DNA from 4 places in the Shewanella sp. DC2-4 genome. Region 4 is predicted to be linked to each of the others. Evidence: predicted binding sites of a transcription regulator. Region 4 holds the regulator's gene; each other region holds the start of a gene.
What was found. Region 4 encodes sigma-54, which starts transcription at its own class of promoters, with help from an activator protein. Its sites were predicted from a motif close to GTTGGCACGNNNNTNGNNT; they were not measured.

Region 1: a site for sigma-54 is predicted at 1,044-1,062, ahead of HQQ92_RS05675 (flagellar hook-length control protein FliK). Genes of this name have one in related genera too.
Region 2: a site for sigma-54 is predicted at 951-969, ahead of HQQ92_RS13105 (BON domain-containing protein). Genes of this name have one in related genera too.
Region 3: a site for sigma-54 is predicted at 1,064-1,082, ahead of flgB (flagellar basal body rod protein FlgB). Genes of this name have one in related genera too.

What each region holds. Positions count from the first base shown of each region.
Region 1 is NZ_JABRVR010000002.1:1,115,045-1,117,240, forward strand. It holds gene fliI (flagellar protein export ATPase FliI) at 1-436, shown strand, start outside; gene fliJ (flagellar export protein FliJ) at 466-912, shown strand; gene HQQ92_RS05675 (flagellar hook-length control protein FliK) at 1,154-2,196, shown strand, end outside.
Region 2 is NZ_JABRVR010000002.1:2,812,494-2,814,689, forward strand. It holds gene HQQ92_RS13095 (sigma-54-dependent Fis family transcriptional regulator) at 1-26, opposite strand, end outside; gene HQQ92_RS13100 (hypothetical protein) at 273-728, shown strand; gene HQQ92_RS13105 (BON domain-containing protein) at 1,005-1,559, shown strand; gene HQQ92_RS13110 (DUF3224 domain-containing protein) at 1,828-2,196, opposite strand, start outside.
Region 3 is NZ_JABRVR010000002.1:1,088,890-1,091,085, forward strand. It holds gene HQQ92_RS05535 (chemotaxis protein CheV) at 1-30, shown strand, start outside; gene HQQ92_RS05540 (protein-glutamate O-methyltransferase CheR) at 131-970, shown strand; gene flgB (flagellar basal body rod protein FlgB) at 1,114-1,518, shown strand; gene flgC (flagellar basal body rod protein FlgC) at 1,521-1,937, shown strand; gene flgD (flagellar hook assembly protein FlgD) at 1,962-2,196, shown strand, end outside.
Region 4 is NZ_JABRVR010000002.1:3,665,894-3,668,089, reverse strand. It holds gene hpf (ribosome hibernation promoting factor) at 1-154, opposite strand, end outside; gene HQQ92_RS16730 (RNA polymerase factor sigma-54) at 183-1,661, opposite strand; gene lptB (LPS export ABC transporter ATP-binding protein) at 1,769-2,196, opposite strand, start outside.

The DNA.
Region 1 (2,196 bases), 2.6 Mb from region 4:
AAACGGTGGCCCTGGACAAGGTTCAATTACGGCATTTTATACTGTGCTGACGGAAGGGGATGATCAACAGGATCCGATTGCCGATGCTTCGCGGGCGATCCTCGATGGCCACATAGTCTTGTCACGTTCGCTTGCGGATTCGGGGCACTATCCTGCGATTGATATTGAAGCTTCTATTAGCCGAGTCGCGCCTATGGTGATCTCCAATGAACATTTGGAAGCCATGCGCCGCGTGAAACAAACCTATTCCTTGTATCAGCAAAATCGAGATTTGATTTCTATTGGGGCCTATGCCCAAGGAAGCGATCCTCGCATTGATAATGCGATACGACTGCAGCCAGCAATGAATGCTTTTTTGCGCCAAACCATGCGTGATGCATTTAGCTTTGCCGATAGCCAAGTCATGCTTGGGCAACTTGCTGCACAGTGCAAATAATGGCGTCATCGAATTAATCGAGGTCTAGTATGGCTAACGCCGATCCCTTGTTGTTAGTGTTAAAGCTTGCCAATGATGCCGAAGAACAAGCGGCGTTATTGTTAAAATCTGCGCAGTTAGAGTGTCAAAAACGGTTGAATCAACTCAGTGCTCTGAATAACTATCGCTTAGAATACATGAAGCAAATGCAATCCCAGCAAGGTCAAGCCATCAGTGCTAGTCACTATCACCAGTTTCACCGTTTTATTCGTCAGATCGATGACGCTATTATCCAGCAAAATCACGTCGTAGCCGACGGTGAAAAGCAAAAAGAATATCGACAACAACATTGGTTGGAAAAGCAAAAAAAACGTAAGGCAGTAGAATTACTCTTAGCCAGTAAAGAGAAGAAGCGTCAAGTGGTTGAACAAAAAAGGGAGCAAAAAATGACCGATGAATTTGCTTCCCAGCAATTTTATCGCCGTCATCAACGTTAGTGAAATGATAGGCATCTTTACTGCTCGCTAGCCGGATAGGCTCTTTAGTTTTTTTGTATTGATGGCATAAGCATCAATTCGGCACCTCTCAGTGTTAATTCTTTTCGATATGCTGTCGTAAAATCTGATGTTTTGGCATCTTATTTGCTTTGATTTAGTCCATGACCCTGCAACCGCAGTGTTTAATTGACGTTTCTACCTAGCCATTTCTTTTTTTGCTGGGTGATGTTTGGGAGCACTTATGCAACAAATGACCAATATCCTGTTAAGTAAAACAGGCAACTCTGCGGCCAATTCCGCTAAGACATCTTCCCAAGAGTCTAATAATGAAGACTTTTCATCTACACTTGCGTCAGTCACCGCTAGCTCATTTTCTATTTCTGCGTCTAAAAAAACCATTGCTAACACTGATGATGCTGTGCAGGTTACCTCTGCTGATAAAGTAAAAGATGACGATATATCAACTGATGACGCCGACGTGAATCTCATTTTTGCCCAAATTAGCATGGCAAATGATATGAAGAAAACGGCATCAGATGGAGATAGTTTGCCGCTAGCATTTTTAAATGCTGAAGAAGATATAACTGGTGAAGAAAATATTGATACTTCATCAGCTTTATTAACCGGCTCAGCATTGGCATCTACTGTTTCTGCTGAGATTGAACTGGCATCAGATATAGATGCCGATGAAGCGGGTTTTTCTGCTGAATTACAAAAGTTAGTTTCTACTAGCCCAGATATGGCAGCAATTTCAATCGCAGATGACGTGAAACCATCTTCTTTGACTGATAAGTCACTCGTACATATTCTTCCCATAGACCCAAATATACTTGAAGCGTCAGCGGATAGTGATGCTGTGATTGATCCAAATTTGACCGATGACGCTTCAGAATTACCTTTAGAAGACACTGAGCTTGTCTCTGCCACTGAAGTCGGGGTGAGCATAGATGAGTCTTTAGTTGAGAATGATGTCACACTTAATGCTGTGATTAATCAAGCGGGCTTAGCGAACAGTGCAACGATAAAGTCGGCAACCAACACTGCGGCAAAAGCAACGACTAGCAGCTCGACAGTGAATAGTCCCAATACGGGTAATATCGCTACCTCGGGAAATACTTTCGACCTGAATACCTTAGGCTCTTCAATTTCATCTGAACCATTAGATACAACATCTGTAACAGAAAGTGATCTTGATGGGAGTCCCAATTCCGATTTGGCTGCTAACCTATTACTGAAAGATGCTAAATTGACGGTTGCAATGGATATTCCCAGAGACGAAAGTTT
Region 2 (2,196 bases), 850 kb from region 4:
TGATAAAAAAGTGTCAGTCGAGCCATGCGTATCTACTCCCTGTATGAAAAACTACTGTATGTCAGCCATGAAATTTTAACAACAGCAACGGTAATAGTTGCCGATGTTCTAAGATGATATCTCGATGAACTGAGAATATCAGTCTAAAAATCAGCCTGTTAAAATATCATTAAAAACGAGAACAGAATATGCATGGTAGCTGAACGAAACAAAATCAGTTTACCCAAGCAGTTAAACAATCTATGTCGAACACTGGCATTAGGAGGCCCATAATGAAGTCTAATGTTGTGCAACATCAGACTGATATCCGCGCCGATATCATGTTGATCGATGAAATCATCAAGCTGAATCAGGAAGGACTCACATTTTACAACCAAGCGAGGAGGTATGTCGAAGACTATAATCTTAAGCGTGTTTTTTCCGCCAAAGCTAACATCCACCAACGAATGTTAACTCGGTTTGAACAGCTGAGACGTTTGGCTGACGAGCCAATTAATGGCCTAAGTCACACCGTGCCCGTCACTTATACTCAAGCAACAGAATTGTTGCAACAGTGCCAAATTTCGCAGGCTATGACCGCCCTTGTCGACATAGAACAGCAAGTGCTAATCCAAATAAAACAAGCAGTAAGGCAAGCGCATCAGCCACAACTTGCAAACCAACTTGCAGAAGGCGCCGCTTGGCTGCAAATGAGTTACGACGGTACGGGATCGCTCAATCACCATTAATTCCCTGTCGCTAAGTGAGCCATATTTAACCGACTCCCCTCCACTTTTATTACAGACATAATACCGCACTGATGAGTGCGGTTTTTTATGCTCGAATGATGGCTCAGCATGCCAGAAAAAATTACATTTTGTCGGTAAAAAAGACCGACCTAAAGGAAAATGCCAAGGTATAAAAACGCCAGATAAAACAATTTAAACATTAAAAATCATTACCTTAAAAACATTGGCACGATTGGCGCATTATCTAGCTTCGAGAAAACAACGGAGGATATGATTATGAAAACTACAACAGCATCAGTACTAGTGGCTTTACTTGTCGGTTCAATCAGTTTAAATGTGGCTGCCGCCCAAGATTGGAAAGGCGGAACCAAGGATGCGTGGATCGATGGTAAAGCAGAAACCACTTTACTGCTCAACACGAATCTCAATTCCTTCGACATCATTACAGATGTCAAAGATGGTAAAGTGACGTTAACAGGTAAAGTGGAAAGCAGTGTGGATAAAGCCCTCGCCACAGAGCTCATCAAGAGCTTAGATGGGGTGAAAGATGTCGATAACCAACTCACTGTGATGAATGAAAAAGAAGGCACCAGTGAAGTTGTTGCCACCTTAACTGACTCTAAAGTTGCCACAGTCATCAAAACGCGTTTACTGTTTTCAACTGACGTATCCGGCACCCAAATTAATGTGGATGTTGCCAATGGCATAGTGACATTGAAAGGTGAAGTTGCCAGCGATGCCGAACGTCAACTAGCACTGAAAATTGCCGAAAATACCGACGATGTGAAAAAGGTCGTTGATAAAATTAAAGTGGTTAAAAAAGTGTCTTAACTCTCGCGACAACGGCATTTTTTAAATTAAACGTATTTTAAGTAACAGCACGCCGATCTAGACTAAAGGTTCGATAGTGCTTTATGAAAAAAGAATCAAAAAAACCAGCCTCAGCTGGTTTTTTTTATGTCCATTTTCAGACTCAATCGAAAAGACTTACTCGCTTAAATTAAGAGGGGTGAATTAAGATGACTCGAATGATCATAAAGGAGAAGAGTTACAGAAAACTGAGCTAAAACACAGGCGTTATTCAAGCTTCAAAGCCAAACTAAGCTTCAAAGCCAAACTGGAATGCATAAAAATGTTGGCCATTCTCAATATTGATGGTCATAGTGCCAGTTAACCCCTGCAACTCCCCCGCCCCAGAATGGGGTATCACTTCTAAGATCAGACGATTTTGTCCATCGGTCATAATGCCAAAATGTTGTAATACAAAACTGCCCTGCTTACCGCACAAATTACCAACCACTTGTTCAATGGCCACATAGCCAGCAGAGCCCTTGACTGACGTCATAGCACTGAGCATTTCCCCCTTGCTGCGCCCCTCAAGCTCGCCATAAAAGGTTTTATCTAAGCCCATACGCCCTAGGGTCACACCACCAATGCCAGTAGCATAGGGGCTATCAGGAGTGAGCTT
Region 3 (2,196 bases), 2.6 Mb from region 4:
GCTGCTGTGAATAAGCATTTAAGTTTGTAATTGCTGTCGGTTAGTACCTAGATACGCTTTACGCTATAATCTCGACTTTATAACATGATGGTTTCGCACTGATTTTGGTGCTTGCTATAGGATTTAGGATGTGAATGTGCCAAATAAATCACTCGCTGAGGCTGAATATAATCAATTTAGGTTGTTCTTAGAGCAACACAGCGGCATCGTACTGGGTGAAAATAAGCAATATCTTGTGCGCAGTCGTCTTGCTCCTTTGATGGGCAAATATAACCTGCCATCCTTATCTGATGTGGTTAAGCATTCGATGAAGCCTACTGAGCGTGCGCTCAGAGCTGAAGTGATCGATGCTATGACGACCAATGAAACCCTTTGGTTCCGTGATCGTTATCCATTTGAGTTGTTGAATAATGTCCTACTACCTGAATACAGTCGTCTGGGGCGTCCACTTAAAATTTGGTCTGCGGCTTGCTCGTCAGGCCAAGAGCCGTACTCATTGGCTATGACTATTCTTGAGTATCAACAGAAGAAGCCTGGTGCCTTGGCTGGTAGTGCTTCGATTCAAGCAACGGATCTATCTCCTTCCATGTTGGAACGCTGCAAAAATGCCGAGTACGATAGTTTGGCATTAGCGCGTGGTTTATCTGAAGAACGTAAGCGTCAGTTTTTTGATGCATTACCTTCAGGTAATATGAAGTTAAAGGATAATGTGAAGCGGTTGGTGAACTTTAGAGCGCATAATTTGCTTGAGAGTTATAGTCTGCTTGGCAAGTTCGACATTATCTTTTGCCGCAATGTGCTGATTTATTTTGCACCAGAGGCAAAGGCAAAAATTTTGCGGCAATTCGCTGCCGCTCTCAATCCCAAAGGAATTTTATTTCTCGGTGCATCAGAATCTATCGCTGGTTTAACGGACGAGTTTGATATGGTTCGTTGTAACCCTGGCATTTATTACCAGAAAAAGACTTAACTCAGCCGCTCTAAAGAAAATTACCGACAATTGTCGGTAATTTTTTACCCATCACTTGCTCATCCTTGTTGTTATTCTCAAAATTTTCCTGATGTTGGCACATGAATTGCTTTATTTTCGTGAGAACACGAGGAGGCAATTTTATGGCGATCAATTTTGATAATGCACTGGGTGTGCATCAATACACTCTCGGTATTAGAGCGCAGCGGGCTGAAGTCATTTCAAGCAATATCGCTAACGCAGATACGCCACATTACAAAGCCCGCGATGTTGATTTTTCTGCGGCAATGCAGGCCGCTCGAGGCCAACAGCAGCAGCGAAATAGTCTTGAAATGCAAGAGCCAGATAAGCATTTTGGGCTTGCGGAGTTGACTGGGCAATTTGTTAAGTTCCGTGTGCCAAATCAACCCGATACCGGTGATGGTAATACTGTTGATATCCAACAGGAACAATCGGCATTCATGCAAAATGCACTTGAATATCAAATGTCGCTAGGTTTTTTAGATAGTAAGTTTAGTGGCATGAAGAAAGCGTTGAGAGGGGATTAATCATGAGTTTATTTAGCATATTTGATGTTGCTGGCTCGGGAATGTCTGCTCAATCGGTCAGGCTAAACACCACCGCGAGCAACATAGCCAACGCGGATTCCGTCTCGAGTAGTGTAGATAAGACCTATCGTTCCCGTCATCCCATTTTTGAAGCCGAAATGGCTAAAGCCCAAAGTCAGCAACAAGCTTCTCAAGGCGTTGCAGTAAAAGGCATTGTAGAAAGTGATAAACCACTACTGAAAGAATACTCGCCCGATCATCCTATGGCGGATGCGGACGGCTTTATTTATAAACCGAATGTTAATGTTATGGAAGAAATGGCAGATATGATTTCTGCTTCGCGCTCATATCAAATGAATGTTCAAGTCGCTGAAGCAGCTAAGTCTATGCTGCAACAAACACTTGGGATGGGTAAATAACATGTGTTACTTAGGAGGTAAGCTGTGAGCCTCATTAATCAAATTAACCAAGCGTCGGCGCAGACGGCTCAAAATAAGAGTCAGCCAAATGCCGTTACGACGAATTCATCAACCAGTTCAACGGGTAATCCGTTTCTTGACGGCATACGTTTGCCAAAAGAGTCAATAGTACCGGAAGCCAAAAGCCAGCAGTTAACTCAAGATGACTTTTTCTCGTTATTAAGCCAACAGTTATCGATGCAAGATCCCTTTAAGCCCG
Region 4 (2,196 bases):
CTTCGGCAATCTGTTGCATTTTCTCAACATTGAGCACAACGTGCACATTATTGATCTGTTCGAAATGGCGTTCAAGTTTTGAAAACTTTTCTTCTACATATGCACGTAACGATTCGGTAATTTCGACATGGTGTCCACTTAGGTTTATTTGCATAGAAACGTCCTCCGATATCCACTGTAGGTTATAAACTTTTACGCTGATTAGAAGGTGGAATAAGCATAGCCTCTCGGTACTTCGCAATGGTTCTGCGGGCTACGTTGATCCCTTGTTCTGCCAGAAGTTGTGCCATCTTACTATCGCTTAATGGTTTTTTCTGGTTTTCCGCTGCCACCAGTTTCTTTATAAAGGCTCTGATTGCTGTGGATGAGCACTCACCACCATCGTCAGTACCGACGTGGCTAGAGAAGAAGTATTTTAGTTCAAAAAGTCCCTTAGGGGTATGCATGTATTTTTGAGTTGTGACCCGTGAGATGGTGGACTCATGCATTTCTACCGCTTCGGCAATATCGTTAAGCACCATAGGCTTCATGGCTTCTTCACCATACTCAAAGAAACCTTGCTGATATTGCACTATGCAATTAGCAACTTTAAGCAAAGTATCGTTACGGCTTTCTAAGCTCTTAATAAACCATTTAGCCTCTTGCAGATGGCCGCGAATAAATTGGCTATCGGCTTGGTTTTTGGTACTGCGTGCCATAGAAGCATAATGTTGATTTACATTGATTTTTGGCATGCAGTCAGGATTAAGCTCAACGACCCAGCGGCCATTTTTCTTCGACACAGACACATCTGGGATAACGTATTCGTCATTATTGGGCGTGATCAACAAACCTGGGCGAGGATTGAGGGTTTGGATAAGTGCTATACCATCCCTTAATTCATCTTCTTTTAATTTAGTCTTACGCATCAATAACCTAAAATCACGGGCGGCGATCAGATCTAAATGATCTTTGATCAGCATACGGGCGTTTTCTAGGTTGGGAGTATCAGCGGCGAAATGCGACAGTTGGATCAGCAGGCATTCACTTAAATCGCGGGCGGCAACGCCTATGGGATCAAAATGCTGAATACGCTTGAGTACGGCTTCGACTTCGTCAAGCTCAACTTCAGGATTGCCCATGGCTTCGAGAATTTCTTCAGTGCTTTGGGTGAGATAGCCCTGATCGTCGATGGCATCAATAATGGCGGTGGCAATGGCTAAATCGGTTTCAGAAAACGGCGTGAGGTTTTTTTGCCATTCTAAGTGTTCGTACAAACCTTCACTGGTCTCGCCTTGGAAGGGCATATCGTCTTCACGACTGCCGCCGGGGCCTGAGTTTGGGGAGGCGGTAAACACTTCATCCCATGTGGTGTCCATGGGGAGCTCATCGGGCATGGATTCTTTGGTTAGCGACTCTGCCGTATCTATGGTGGAGCTGTCTTTTTCTGGTGGCAGAGTGCTAGATTCACTGAAATCCGTATCGGATAGCGTTTGGTTTACAGGGGTTTTAGTGGCGTCGAATTGATCCTCTTCCAGCTCGAGAAGGGGATTAGAATCTAATGCTTGCTGGATCTCTTGCTGCAGTTCTAATGACGACAGTTGCAACAGACGTATAGCCTGTTGTAGTTGTGGCGTCATGGTTAACTGTTGACCCAGTTTGAGCTGGAGTGACGCTTTCATGTTACCGCTGATCCCTACGTTATTATTGTTGGATGAGGTCGCTTATTATTATCTTGAGTGAAGCCCAATGGCGGTATAAATTGCCTCCATTGGCTTCGCTCGATTAACTATAGCCTGAATTGTTCACCTAAGTACACAGCCCTAACTTGCTGATTGTCTAAGATCTCTGCTGGAGTTCCTTCGGCAATCAGGTTTCCGTGACTCACAATATAAGCATGTTCACATACATCTAATGTCTCGCGGACATTATGGTCTGTGATCAGTACGCCAAGGCCGCGACTTTTGAGTTGTTCGATAATCTTCTTGATGTCGATAACCGAAATAGGATCGACGCCGGCAAACGGTTCATCGAGCAAAATGAACTTAGGATTAGCGGCTAAAGCCCGCGCAATTTCGACGCGACGACGTTCGCCACCCGACAATGACATGCCTTGGCTGTCACGGATGTGGGTGATATGAAACTCTTCGAGCAGATGTTCTAGTTCTTCTTCTCGTTCTTCGTTTTTAAGTTCTTTACGAGTTTGCAGTACGGCCA